2 regions of the Erwinia sp. SLM-02 genome follow, and region 1 is predicted to be linked to the other one. Evidence: predicted binding sites of a transcription regulator. Region 1 holds the regulator's gene; the other holds the start of a gene.
What was found. The regulator Fur, encoded in region 1, represses iron uptake genes when iron is present. The targets are predictions, from matches to a motif close to ATAATAATGAGAACNACTATCAA.
Positions count from the first base shown of each region.

Region 2: PGH32_RS14465 (TonB-dependent siderophore receptor) is a predicted target of Fur. The motif match lies at 5,139-5,161, and genes of this name have one in related genera.

Region 1 is NZ_JAQISN010000001.1:448,881-456,223, forward strand. Features, by position in the region: gene mtr (tryptophan permease) at 1-1,000, shown strand, start outside; gene fur (ferric iron uptake transcriptional regulator) at 1,056-1,502, opposite strand; gene fldA (flavodoxin FldA) at 1,896-2,426, opposite strand; gene ybfE (LexA regulated protein) at 2,572-2,853, opposite strand; gene ybfF (esterase) at 3,000-3,764, opposite strand; gene seqA (replication initiation negative regulator SeqA) at 4,027-4,569, shown strand; gene pgm (phosphoglucomutase (alpha-D-glucose-1,6-bisphosphate-dependent)) at 4,594-6,234, shown strand; gene kdpE (two-component system response regulator KdpE) at 6,304-6,987, opposite strand; gene PGH32_RS02250 (YbfA family protein) at 7,290-7,343, shown strand, end outside.
Region 2 is NZ_JAQISN010000002.1:259,836-267,178, forward strand. Features, by position in the region: gene PGH32_RS14430 (LysE family translocator) at 1-112, shown strand, start outside; gene mdtJ (multidrug/spermidine efflux SMR transporter subunit MdtJ) at 525-887, shown strand; gene mdtI (multidrug/spermidine efflux SMR transporter subunit MdtI) at 874-1,203, shown strand; gene PGH32_RS14445 (iron ABC transporter ATP-binding protein) at 1,226-1,984, opposite strand; gene PGH32_RS14450 (iron chelate uptake ABC transporter family permease subunit) at 1,981-2,877, opposite strand; gene PGH32_RS14455 (ABC transporter permease) at 2,948-3,907, opposite strand; gene PGH32_RS14460 (siderophore ABC transporter substrate-binding protein) at 3,908-4,852, opposite strand; gene PGH32_RS14465 (TonB-dependent siderophore receptor) at 5,202-7,343, shown strand, end outside.

The DNA of each region.
Region 1 (7,343 bases):
GGGCCGGGGCTGGAACCTGATTAACGGACTGTCGGTGGCCTTCGTTCTGGGGATCCTCACCTATGCCTATATCTCCGCCAGCGGAGCCATTATTCAGCACACGCTGAGCCAGCTTTCACTGCCGGTTTCTGCCCGCAGCGCCGGTTTCGCCTTCACGCTGCTGGTGGCGGTGTTTATCTGGCTGGGTACCGCGATGGTCAGCCGTATGACGCTGATTTTCCTCGGCGCTAAGGTGATTACGTTTCTTATCATCTTTGGGGGTCTGCTGTGGCATATCGAACCGGTAAAACTGCTGGACAGCCAGAGTGAAGAGAGCCACTACCTGCGCTATCTGTGGATGGTTATCCCCTTCTGCCTCGCGTCATTCGGCTATCACGGGAATATTGCCGGGCTGGTCAGTTACTATCAGAAGAACGGCAGCCGGGTATGCCGCTGTCTGGTGTTCGGCACGCTGCTGGCGCTGGCGATTTATTTTATCTGGATCGTCGGCACGATGGGGAACATCCCACGGCATGAATTCAAAGCAATTGCCGCTCAGGGGGGGAATATCGACGTGCTGGTTGCCGCACTTTCCGGTGTGTTGCACAGTCCTTATCTCAATCTGCTGCTGGATATTTTCTCGAACTTTGCCGTGGCCTGTTCGTTCCTCGGCGTCAGCCTGGGGTTCTTTGACTATCTTGCCGACCTGTTTAAGTTCGATCGCTCCGCGTTCGGTCGGTTAAAAACGACCGTTGTCACCTTCATTCTCCCTCTGACGGCGGCGATGATTTGGCCAAACGGTTTTCTGGTGGCGATTGGCTACGCCGGGCTGGCGGCAACGCTGTGGGCAGTGATCACGCCGGCGATGCTGGCACGAAAAGCGCGACAGCGTTTTGCCACGGCGGGATGGCAGGTCAGGGGAGGGATGGCTCCGATCGTGCTGGTGCTGATCTTTGGGGCGGTGAATGCGCTGGTGTCTGTATTATCCTACTGGAACGTCCTGCCGGTCTATGCCGGATAACAGGCAAAAAAAAACCGGTGGATAGCCACCGGTTTCATGCTGATTTCAGAACAAATTACTCGTCATCGTGCAGCGTGTCGTCTTCACGGCAGTCGCCCTTAGAGCAATGGCCATAAAGGTACAGGCTGTGGTTGCTCAGTTTAATTCCGTGGCGCGTTGCGATTTCACGCTGGCGCGCTTCAATGTACTCATCACGGAATTCAATAACTTTACCGCAGTCCAGACAGATCAAGTGATCGTGGTGGTGCTGCTGGGTCAGTTCGAAAACGGATTTACCGCCTTCAAAGTTATGACGGGTAACGATCCCTGCGTCATCAAACTGGTTAAGCACGCGGTAAACCGTGGCTAAACCGATTTCTTCGCCCATATCAATCAGGCGCTTATACAAGTCTTCCGCACTGACGTGATGGCCTTCTGGTTCCTGAAGCACTTCCAGAATTTTCAGTCGTGGAAGCGTGACTTTCAGGCCGGCCTTCTTTAATGCGGTATTGTTGTCAGTCATGCGGATATTGTCCTGTTACTTTGCTAGTCACTTAGTGGCTGAAAAGCCCTGAACATCGGTTGACGCTAGAGTTGGATGCGTCACAGTATAGAACTCATACATCGAAATGAAAACAACAGGAATGCCTGAAACCACTGTTGGATGTAAGGATTAATGTCATTACGTCCTGGGAGGCTCGCGTCCAAATCGTACTAAGTTAACATTTCGCTCTATCTCATCCCTTCGCCCGGTGATGGAAAAAGATCGTTCAGAGATGCTGAAGGATGAGAAAGCGGGTAACCGATAGGGTTATTGTACATTTTTACAGGTGGAAGTTACAAATACGTATCTATTACTTCTATAGGAAAAATCACTGACTTGATGTGAGATGTCTCCCACATCAAGCCGTTGGCATCAGGCTTCGATGATTTCTTTCAGCTGAAGTTCATCAAAAATCTGTTTCACCCATTTATCAACGCGCTCATTGGTCAGTTCCGGCTGACGGTCTTCGTCAATGGCCAGTCCAAGGAAGTGGTTGTCATCGGCCAGCCCTTTAGAGGCTTCAAAGTTGTAACCTTCGGTCGGCCACTGGCCTACCAGAATCGCACCGTTTGGCTCAATGATGTCGCGGATGGTGCCCATCGCATCGCAGAAATATTCTGAGTAGTCTTCCTGATCGCCGCAGCCGAACAGGGCAACCAGTTTTCCGTTGAAGTCGATCTCTTCCAGCGTCGGGAAAAAGTCATCCCAGTCGCACTGGGCTTCACCGTAATACCAGGTGGGAATGCCCAGCAGCAGAATGTCGAAGGCTTCAAGGTCTTCTTTGCTGCTTTTGGCAATATCACGAACTTCTGCAACGTCTTTACCCAGCTGTTTCTGGATCATCTTTGCAATGTTTTCCGTATTGCCCGTATCGCTGCCAAAGAAAATGCCTACGATTGCCATGAGTTTAATAACCTCTTGAATCTTAATGATATGGTGGCTGCCAAAATTTTTGCAGATGGCGTTAATGATAGCAGACCGCCGGGAGCGGATAAATGAGTAATCCTGCTGCTTTTGTCGCATTGTGCCCTGAGGGCGCGCGCGACGTTCAGGACTGAAGGTGTTTTAACTGGTTCAGCAACATCTCTTCAATCAGCTCGCTGCGGCTCATATTGCGCGCATCGGCCAGCTGGTTCAGCGCATCAACGGCTTCACTGTTCATTTTCAGCTCGACGCGCTTAAGCCCGCGAACTTTATCGCGCTTAAGCTGATTGCGTTTATTGATGCGCAGCTGCTCATCACGCGTCAGCGGATTAGTTTTCGGTCGTCCCGGGCGACGTTCATCTGCGAACAGATCGAGCGTTGTGCGGTCCGTGTTCTCTTTTGCCATAGAATAGTGATACTGAAAGGCTGGATTTCTGATGTGTCAGGCCGTTATCCGCCGGAAAAATCACCAGCGGAAAAATGTCAGCGCGCATCATACCCCAGTGAAAGTGATGACGACAATGTTTTAACAACATAGGGAAATAATTGTTTTTACAGCACAAAAAATCGACGAATTGCGCGTAAAACTGCATCAGGTTTTTCAGCATGCACCCAGTGCCCCGCCCCCGTTACAACGTGGGCCCGCGCCTGAGGGAATTGCGCCAGCAGCGCGTCACGATATTCATCCGCCAGATAGGGTGAACGTTCACCGCGTATAAATAGCGCGGGATGCGGCCAGGCGGGCTGCGGTTGCCAGCCGATAATCCGGTCGTAGCACTGATACAGCACCGGTACATTGAAGCGCCATTCGCCCTCGTGGAACGATTTTAGCAGAAACTGGATCACGCCTTCTTCCGCCAGCGTCTGGCGCATCAGCGCGGCCGCTTCGCTACGTGAGGCGATCCCTGCATCCGTCACCGCCTGCAGCGCGGAGAAAATATCATCATGATGGCGCGTCGGGTAGGCGACCGGTGCCATATCGATGACCACCAGCCCCGCTACGCGATCCGCTGCCAGGGCGGTTAACTTCATGGCAATTTTACCACCCATTGAGTGGCCGATAACGCCAAAGCGCTCGACGCCCAACCCGTCTAACGTTTCCAGCACGTCCTGCGCCATCAGCGTGTAATCCATCTCCGGCGACCGGGGAGAAAGCCCGTGGTTGCGCACATCAAGCTGAATCAGACGGCGATGCTGTTTTAACTCGCGAGCGAGCACGCCAAGGTTATCCAGGCTGCCAAAAAGCCCGTGAATTAACACCAGCGGTAAATCGTCAGTCGCAGATTGTTCAGATTGCAGGCGGACATTCAAATTCATAGCAAAGTTCTTACAGTTGAAACGAAGGCTTAGGGTATCATGGATTTTACATTTTCTGCCGGGGGTAGCACAGACGGTGCCCGCGATCTTTTTACGGCAAATTCTGACTTTTGCTGGCAAAGAGGGCTTACGCTACACCCGGAGTGGATTTAACTTTATAATCCTGAAGTTAGGATCCAGGTTTCAGAAAACGGACGATCCTGAAGATCGCGCCTGTTTTTATGCCCGATTCTGACAGAAGCAACAACCGTACTGGATAAAGATGAAAACGATAGAAGTCGACGAAGAGCTATACCGCTATATTGCCAGCCATACTCAGCATATTGGGGAGAGCGCATCGGACATTTTACGCCGTATGCTGAAATTCACCGCGGGCCAGACAGCACCAGCGGCACCGGCACCGGCTGCGCAGGCGGCAAAAGAACCAGCCGCCGTGAAATCTGAATCTCGCCCGCAGGATCGCGTTCGCGCGGTGCGTGAACTGCTGCTTTCCGATGAGTATGCCGAGCAGAAGAAAGTGGTGAACAGGTTTATGCTGATCTTATCGACTTTGTATACCCTGGACGCCAAAGCCTTTGGCGATGCCACCGAGTCGCTGCATGGCCGCACGCGTGTCTACTTCGCGGGCAACCAGCAGACGCTGACGCAGAACGGCACGCATACCAAGCCGCAGCATATTCCGGGCACCCCTTACTGGGTGATCACCAATACCAATACCGGCCGTAAGCGCAGCATGGTGGAACATATCATGTTATCGATGCAGTTCCCGGCGGAACTGACCGAGAAAGTTTGCGGTACCCTTTAACCGAAGCGTCAGGGAGAAGCGCCAATGGCCAATCACCCCCGTGCCGGGCAGCCAGCCCGGCAGAGCGATTTAATTAACGTTGCACAATTAACATCGCAGTATTACGTACTGCAGCCTGAACTGGGCAATGCTGAACATGCCGTTAAATTCGGCACCTCAGGTCATCGCGGTAGCGCGGGTCGTCACAGTTTCAATGAAACGCATATCCTGGCCATTGCTCAGGCTATTGCCGAAGAACGTAAAAAGAACGGCGTGACCGGACCCTGCTATGTGGGTAAAGACACCCATGCGCTGTCCGAACCGGCAATTATTTCGGTGCTGGAAGTGCTGGCGGCCAACGGTGTGGATGTGATTGTGCAGCAGGATAATGGCTATACGCCGACGCCTGCGATTTCCAACGCGATCCTTGAGCATAACAAAGCCGGTGCGGCACTGGCGGACGGTATCGTGATTACGCCGTCCCATAACCCACCGGAAGACGGCGGCATTAAGTACAACCCACCCAACGGTGGACCGGCCGATACCAACGTCACCAAAGTGGTTGAGGATCGTGCCAACGTCCTGATTCAGGGCGGTCTGAAAGACGTTAAGCGCATTTCTCTGGATGAGGCCTGGGCGAGCGGCCATCTGCAGGAGCAGGATCTGATCCAGCCTTATATTGAAGGCCTGGCGCAGATCGTGGATATTCCGGCGATTCAGAAAGCCGGTCTGAAAATTGGCGTCGATCCTTTAGGCGGCTCCGGCATTGCCTACTGGCAGCGCATCGCCGAGTTCTACAAGCTCGATCTGACCATCGTAAACGATGCCGTCGATCAGACTTTCCGCTTTATGCACCTTGATAAAGATGGCGTGATCCGTATGGATTGCTCATCCGAGTGTGCGATGGCGGGGCTGCTGGCGCTGCGCGACAAGTTCGATCTGGCCTTTGCCAACGATCCTGATTATGACCGCCACGGCATCGTCACCCCCGCCGGGCTGATGAATCCTAACCACTATCTGGCCGTTGCCGTGAACTATCTGTTCCAGCATCGTCCGCAGTGGGGCAAGGATGTGGCCGTAGGCAAAACGCTGGTGTCCAGCGCGATGATTGACCGTGTTGTGAACGATATCGGCCGCAAGCTGGTGGAAGTGCCGGTAGGCTTCAAATGGTTCGTTGATGGTCTGTTTGACGGGACCTTTGGCTTCGGTGGCGAGGAGAGCGCGGGCGCATCCTTCCTGCGCTTTGACGGCACCCCATGGTCAACCGATAAAGACGGTATCATCATGTGCCTGCTGGCCGCGGAAATTACCGCCGTCACCGGCAAAAATCCGCAGCAGCACTATGATGAACTGGCCGAACGCTTCGGTGCGCCAAGCTACAACCGTATTCAGGCGGCGGCAACGTCAGCCCAGAAAGCGGCCCTGTCGAAGCTTTCTCCTGAGATGGTCAGCGCCGATACGCTGGCGGGCGACCCGATCACCGATCGTCTGACCGCTGCGCCAGGTAATGGCGCATCCATCGGTGGCCTGAAAGTGATGACCAAAAACGGCTGGTTTGCCGCGCGTCCTTCCGGTACTGAAGATGCCTACAAAATCTACTGTGAGAGCTTCCTCGGTGCTGAGCACCGCGAGAAAATCGAGAAAGAAGCGGTAGAAATCGTCAGTGCGGTGCTGAAGAACGCCTGATACTGACGCAGCCATTGCGGATTTGATGACTAAGGCCATTCACTGAATGGCCTTTTTTGTTGCCGTTATTCAGGGAATAAAGCGGTAGCCCACGCCGGTTTCCGTCAGCAGATGCTGGGGCTGGGCGGGGTCGCGCTCCAGCTTTTGCCTCAGATGACCCATGTAGATCCGCAGGTAGTGGCTGTGCTCGACCGCATTCGGTCCCCAGACCTGAACCAGCAGCTGGCGCTGGGTCATCACTTTGCCGGGGTGATTCAGCAGGCTGACCAGCAGGCGAAACTCAATCGGCGTCAGATGCAAATCGCTGCCATCGCGGGTAACCCGCCGGGCAGCAATATCGACGCTGACCTCGCCAAAGGTGATTTGCGCCAGGTCGTGGCTACCGGCGGAAGCCGGACGGTGGCGCAGGGCAACGCGCACTCTCGCCAGCAGTTCCCCGACGCCAAAGGGTTTGGTCAGGAAGTCATCGGCACCGGCATCCAGCGCGTTGATTTTGTCCTGTTCGTCACTGCGGGCCGACAGCACAATCACCGGCATGCTGCTCCACTGGCGCACTTCACGAATAAACTGAATGCCGTCACCGTCCGGCAATCCGAGATCGAGGATCGCCATCTCAGGCTTACGCGTTGCGGCCTCAATCAGCCCGCGGCTGAGCGTATCGGCATCAACGACCCGGAAGTTTTCACCCTCAAGGGCCATACGCAGAAAGCGGCGGATCTCTTTTTCATCTTCAACGATCAGAACAGTAGTCAAGGTGCCTCCGCACCGGCAGTCGGAAAGCCTGGCCGGGAAACGTCATTATGACGGCTAATTTAGCAAAAGATGATGCGGTGCGCCCATCGCTGTTTCACTGCAGGCAGATTTGTTAACAAAGTGATCGTATCCATCTCGGTTTTACATATAAATTAACCATTGCGTAACATAATTACAGTCTGAGCCAAAACAGCACAATTTTTCCGCAAAAAAGTGGTCCGATCAGTAGTAAAATTACATTAAAGGCGGTATTATTTTGTTCAGATTACAGACAATATTTTTAGCCGATTTCAGGAGGACGTATGAATCTTTATCACTCTTATTCACCTACGCGGATTTTCATGCGTCGTGCTGCG
Region 2 (7,343 bases), on a different contig from region 1:
CGCACTCAGCCAGCGCATTCTTGCCAGCCAGCGCATTATGTTGCTAATACGCTGGTCGGTGGCCCTGGCCTTTATCGCCATCGCCCTGCGCCTGGCAACCGCCAGCCAGTAAAACCCAGTGAATAACGCCAGTTAAATACGGACAAAAGGTCCAATTAACTGGCTTAAATCAATAAAGCAGCGTAAAGAATTGCAAATGACGAGCTAAATAACAGGCCGCGTGGTAGAAATATCCGGTGTTTAACTCCCGAGGACAATTTTCTTTCCGCATCGACGAGAAGCAACAGCGCGGATAAGTTGTAAAAATTATGGACAATCAGTTCAGAAACGAACGCTCTACACCCCCTGTCGTACTCGCTTTCCCCTGCTCCCTTTCCGGTGAACAACACTGGCGCAACGCGCTTTAGTCCCGATCTTCCGTTTTGGCATCGCGCACCCCGTGCGTTCTTATGCCCTGTTTAATTTCAGCCTGCGTCGGTTAATCCGCGCTTTCAGGCTCGCTTTTCACATCTTACGGAAGATGCATCATGATTTACTGGCTGTTACTGGCGCTGGCCATCGCCTTTGAAATTACCGGCACCCTGCTGATGAAGTGGTCAGGGGTCAGCGGCAATCCGCTCGGCTATTTTTTAATGCTGCTGATGATCGCCCTCTCCTACATCACCCTGTCGTTTTCGATTAAGAAAATCGCCCTCGGCGTGGCCTATGCGATGTGGGAAGGGATCGGCATTCTGTTTATTACCCTGTTCAGCGTGCTGCTGTTTGAAGAGTCGCTGTCGCTGACCAAACTGCTCGGCCTGACCACGCTGGTGGTGGGTATCGCACTGATTAAGTCCGGTACCCGCGCGGCGAAGAAAAGCGGGGAGGTGCAGCATGCAGGCGTTTGAGTGGGTACATGCGGCGTGGCTGACGGGTGCCATCGTGCTGGAAATCGTCGCCAATATTTTCCTGAAACTGTCCGACGGCTTCCGGCGTAAGATTTACGGCGTGCTGTCGCTGGGTGCGGTGCTGGCGGCGTTCAGCGCGCTGTCTCAGGCGGTGAAGGGGATCGATCTGTCGGTGGCCTATGCGCTGTGGGGCGGCTTCGGTATCGTGGCTACCGTCGCCGCGGGCTGGGTGCTGTTCGGCCAGCGCCTGAACCGCAAGGGCTGGGCCGGACTGCTGCTGCTGCTGATCGGCATGGTGCTGATTAAGCTGGCCTGATGGCTGAACGGCGCCAGCGCATTCAGCGGTAGTACACCGCGATGCGCTGGCCGTTCAGCTCCTCGATGGTGACCGGCAGATCGAAGATATCCTCAATCACCTGCGGCACCATCACCTCCTGCGGCGTGCCGCGAAACACCAGCCTGCCGCTCTTCATCGCCAGAATGTAGTCCGACCAGGCCGAAGCAAAGTTGATATCGTGGATCACCAGCACAATTGACTTCTCCAGCTCATCCGCCGCGCGGCGCAGCTGGCGCATCATCGCCACGCTGTGCTTCATATCCAGGTTGTTCAGCGGCTCATCCAGCAGCACGTACTTGGTGTCCTGGCATAACACCATCGCCACAAAGGCGCGCTGGCGCTGCCCGCCGGAAAGCTCGTCCAGATAGCGGTTTTGCAGCGGGATCAGGTCCAGAAAGCCCAGCGCCTGGTCAACGTGGCGGCGATCGTCGGCGTTCAGCCGCCCTTTGCTGTAGGGATAACGGCCGAAGCTGACCAGATCGTACACCGTCAGGCGGCTGGTGAAATGGTTCTCCTGGCGCAGCACCGACAGCACCTGCGCCAGCTTTTCACTGTTGGCGTCGCTGACGTCCAGCGCATCCACGCTGACGCTGCCGCTGTCCGCCACCAACAGGCGGCTAATCACCGACAGCAGCGTGGATTTCCCCGCGCCGTTGGGTCCGATAATCGAGGTCACGCCCGATGACGGCAGAGTGGCACAGATATCCTGCAGGACCGGCTGCTGGTCATAGTGTTTACTGACATTTTTTACTTCAATCACTTTTTGGCCTTCTTCAGCAACAGGTAGATAAACAGCGCGCCGCCGGTAAATTCAATCACTACCGACAGGGTTCCGGCCATATCCAGCAGGCGCTCCAGCACCAGCTGGCCGCCGATCAGCGTGACCATGCCGATCAGTACGCTGCCGGGCAGCAGATAGTGATGCCGCCAGGAACCGATCAGCGGATAGGTCAGGTTGACGATCAGCAGGCCGAGGAACATCATCGGCCCAACCAGCGCGGTCGACGTCGCCACCAGCAGCGCGACCAGCAGCAGAATGCCGGTCACGTTACGGCGATACGGCACGCCCAGGGCGGTGGCGGAATTCGCCCCCAGCGCAATCACGTCCAGCCGGTGGCGCATCCGCCAGACCAGCAGCGACACCAGCGCGACAATCAGCGCGCAGACCATCAGCACGCCGCTGTCGGCGCGGGTAAAGGTGGCGAATATCCGGCTTTGCAGCACGGCAAACTCGCCGGGCGACATCAGCCGCTGCATCAGTCCGGAGGCGCTGCGGAACAGCGTGCCGCACACCAGGCCTATCAGCAGCACGCGGTGCAGATCCATCCCGGAACCGCTCAGCAGCCAGCGATACAGCAGCGTAGCGAACGTCACCAGCAGCGCCCCTTCCGCCAGGAAGCGGCCCACGCTGCCGAGCATGCTCAGCCCGCCGATATCCAGCGCGAAGATCAGCACGGTTTGCAGCAGGACAAACAGCGACTCCAGCCCCATCACCGACGGCGTCAGAATGCGGTTCTGCGTCACCGTCTGGAACAGTAGCGTACCGATGCCGGAGGCAAACGCCACCAGCACCATCGTCGCCAGGATCTGACCGCGATGCTTAAGGATGTAGGCGATATTGCCGTGGAGCTGAACGGTCATAAAGATCGCCATCAGCACCAGCACCAGCGCGCTCAGCAGCAGCAGGCGACGGCCCGGCGTGAACCGGCTGGACGTTGAATTCTCAGTGTACACGGCGTTTTGACCTCACAATCAGCACGAGGAAAATAACCGCACCCAGCACGCCAAGCAGCGCGCTTACGGGGATTTCAAACGGATGGATAATCAGCCGACCGATAATATCGCAGGCCAGCACCAGCATCGCCCCCAGCAGTGCGACCCAGGGCACGGTGCGCCGCAGGTTATCCCCCAGCGCCAGGCTGACGATATTCGGCACGATCAGGCCGAGGAACGGCAGCACGCCCACCACCACGATCACCACGCCGCTGATCAGGGCGATCATCGCCATGCCAATCAGCATGGTCTGCTGGTAGCGCAGGCCAATATTCACCGAGAAGTCGCGCCCCATTCCGGCGACGGTAAAGCGGTCGGCGATCAGCGCCGCCAGCAGGGTAATAATCCCCACGCCCCACAGCAGCTCGTAGCGGCCCTGCATCACGCTGGAGAAGTCGCCGGACTCCCAGGCACCCAGCGCCTGCAGCAGATCGAATTTCATCGCCAGGAAGGTGGTGACCGCGCTGAACACCGCACCGAGCATAATGCCCGCCAGCGGCACCATCAGCGACGACTTCATCCTGATGCGGTTAATCAGCAGCATAAACAGCGCGGTGCCAAACAGCGCGAACAGCGAAGCCACGCCCATCTTTAGCATAATCGGCGCGGCGGGGCTGACGATCATCACCAGCAGCAGGCCAAGGCTGGCGGACTGGGTGGTGCCGACGACGGAGGGTTCAACAAAGCGGTTCTGCGTCAGCATCTGCATAATCAGGCCGGCAACGCTCATGGCGCTACCCGCCAGCAGCAGTGCGGCAGTCCGGGGGAAACGACTGATAAGCAGGATCTCGCGCATCTCGGGATCGGTCCACAGACTGACCAGGGTAACGCGGCTGACGCCCACAAACAGGCTAAAAACAGTAAGGCCCAGCAATAATGCCAGGCCTGCGGTAAAGGCGAAAGATTTCATTTACGGCTGGGTTTTCGACTTATCCAGTACCTGCTTCACCTGGGTCATCAGCAGGCTGTAGCTTTGCAGACCACCGGCGATATACAGCGAGCCGGAATCCAGGTAAACCACCTGCTGTTTTTTCCAGGCGTTGGTTTTACGCACCAGCGGGTTATCCAGCACCTGCTGTGCCGAGCTGCCCTCTTTACGGCCAATCGCGCTGTCGCGATCCAGCACGAACAGCCAGTCCGGGTTAGCTTCCATCACGAATTCTGGTGATACCGAGTTGCCGTGGTTGCCGGTTTCCGCAAAGGTGGTGGCCGGTTTGAAGCCCAGCACATCATAGATAAAGCCGAAACGTGAACCCGGCGAGTAGGCGCTGAGCTTGCCGCCGTTAACCATCAGCATCATCGCGCTGCCCGCTTTGGCCGATTCGTTACGAACGTCGGCGATCTGGGCGTTAAATGCGGCCAGAACTTCTTTGGCTTTCTCCTGCTTGCCGAAGATTTCACCCAGCTGCTCGGTGCGTTCGGTCATGCTGGCGAGGAATTTGTGCGGGTCAAGATCGGGAGAGATAGTCGGTGCGATTTCACTCAGTTTGCCGTAGGCATCACGCGCGCGGGCACCGGCAATAATCAGGTCAGGTTTGGCGTTGCTCAGGGCTTCAAAGTTCGGCTCGAACAGCGTACCAGCATCGAAATAGTCCTTACCGGCATATTTTGCCAGGTGCGCCGGGTAGTGGGCGCTGGTTTGCGGTACGCCAATCACCTTCACGCCGAGCGCATCGGTAATATCCAGTGCGGCCGGGCTGAGCACCACAACACGCTGTGGGTTTTTCGGTACAGCCGTGGTGCCCTGGGCATGAACGATACTGACCGTTGCCCCTTCAGTGGCGGCGAACGCAGCGGGTGAACAGACAAGCGACAGCGCAAACAGAGACGACGTAATGGCCTGAGGAAAACGCATTTTTCTCTCTCCTGAGAATCAGAAAACTGACATAAATGAGAACTATTCGTATTAAATTTTGTTGCGGGATAATAACGGCAAAAGACTGAAATGTGTAGTGTTTGAGATCAACACATCGTGCTAAAGCCAGGGTTCCACACAAAATCTACACAATTTCGCGGAATGTAAAGGCGGAAATGACACTTAACGAACTGAAAACCCCGCATTTCTCAGCATTACGCTGATAAAAACTGACAAAAGTCGCCAATTGTGGAGATATTGTGAATTCGTGCCCGAAGGTCTTTAAGTGATAACAATTCTCGTTATCATACACATCATCTTACAATCCTCCACAATTTGAGATTATTTGATGAACAAATATGGACGTTTTCGGATCCACCCTCTGGCTCTGCTTCTTACCGGTTTAATGGCCACAGCCGCCAGTGCAGCGGAAGACGCAGAAAATAACGACACCGACGCCGTGATGACGGTGCAGAAAACCGCTGAACAGGAACTGAAACAGCAGCCCGGCGTCTCCATCATCACCGCCGACGATATTGCCAAAAACCCACCGGTCAACGACATCTCTGACATCATCCGCAAAATGCCCGGCGTGAACCTGACCGGCAACAGCGCCAACGGCAGCCGCGGCAACAACCGACAGATCGACATTCGCGGCATGGGGCCGGAAAACACCCTGATCCTGATCGACGGCGTGCCGGTAAACTCGCGCAGCTCGGTGCGCTACAGCTGGAAAGGCGAGCGCGATACGCGCGGCGACACCAACTGGGTTCCTGCCGAGCTGGTTGACCGCATCGAAGTGCTGCGCGGCCCGGCTGCGGCGCGCTACGGCTCCGGCGCGGCGGGCGGGGTGATCAATATCTACACCAAACGCCCGACCAAAGACTGGCACGGCTCGCTTTCCCTGTTCACCAACCAGCCGGAAGACAGCAAAGAGGGCGACACCAAGCGCGCCAACTTTAATCTCAGCGGCCCGCTGGCCGGTGATGCGCTGACCACGCGTCTGTATGGCAACATCAACAAGACCGACGCGGACGCCGCCGATATCAACAACGCGCAGAACGGCTCCTACGCCGCCGGGCGTGAAGGGGTGCGTAACAAAGACATTAACGCCCTGCTCTCCTGGAAACTGACGCCGTCACAGATCGTTGATTTCGATTACAGCTACAGCCGCCAGGGCAATATCTACGCCGGAGACACCCAGTACAGCAACGGCAACCTCAGCCCGAATGGTCTGATCGACTCGCTGTACGGCTCTGAAACCAACCGCATGTATCGCCAGTCTTACGGTCTGACCCACAACGGTTTCTGGGAATGGGGAACCTCAAAATTCACCGCCGCCTATGAGAAAACCAACAACACACGCCTGAACGAAGGCTCCACCGGGCGCGTGGAGGGGATGATTAACAGCGACGAGTACAGCACCAGCCGCCTGGAAAACTACCGCACCAGCGGCGAAGTGAATATCCCGTTCGATCAATGGTTAGAGCAAACCGTCACCCTCGGCGCGGAGTGGAACCGTGAAGAGCTGAACGACCCGGCGTCAATCAGCGCCACCGACGCCAGCGGCGTGACCGTGGGCGGCGTATCGGGCAATCCGGCGGAGCGCAACGCGAAAAACAGCGCCACTACGGCAGCCGTGTACTTCGAAGACAATATCCAGCCGTGGGTCGGTACTTTCCTGATCCCGGGCCTGCGCTTCGATCACCACAATCAGTTCGGTAACAACTGGAGCCCGAGCCTCAACCTCTCCCAGGCCCTCGGTGAGTTCTTCAAGGTGAAGGCCGGTATCGCCAGAGTGTTTAAAGCGCCGAACCTCTATCAGTCCAGCGAAGGCTACCTGTTGGGTACGCGCGGCAACGGCTGCCCGAAAACCATCGCCAGCGGCAGCTGCTATCTGCTGGGTAACACCGACCTGGATGCCGAAGTCAGCGTGAACAAAGAGCTGGGGCTGGAGTTCGCCGCCGATGGCTATGCGGCCGGCATCACCTGGTTCCGCAACGACTATAAAAATAAAATCGTTGCCGGCACCGATATTATTGCCACCACCACTTCCGGCTATAACGTGCTGCAGTGGGAGAACGGCGGCAAGGCGCTGGTGGAAGGGCTGGAAGCCAACCTGACCATTCCGCTGGTGCGTGAGGTGCTCGACTGGCGTACTAACGCCACCTATATGATGGAGTCGAAGAGCAAGGAAACCGGCAACCCGCTGTCGATCATTCCTAAGTACACCATCAATACCATGCTGGATTACCAGGTGACCGAGAAGCTCTCCACCTCGGTGAACTGGACGATGTATGGCCGCCAGAAGCCGCGTGAGTACAGTGAAACCCGTCTGGAAGTGGATGCCATGTCCAACACCGAAGTCGGTGCTTACTCCGTGGTGGGCGTTAACCTCAACTACCAGCTGACCAAAGATCTGCGTCTTAACGGCGGGGTCAGCAACCTGCTGGATAAGCAGCTGTACCGCGCGAACGATGGCGCATCGACC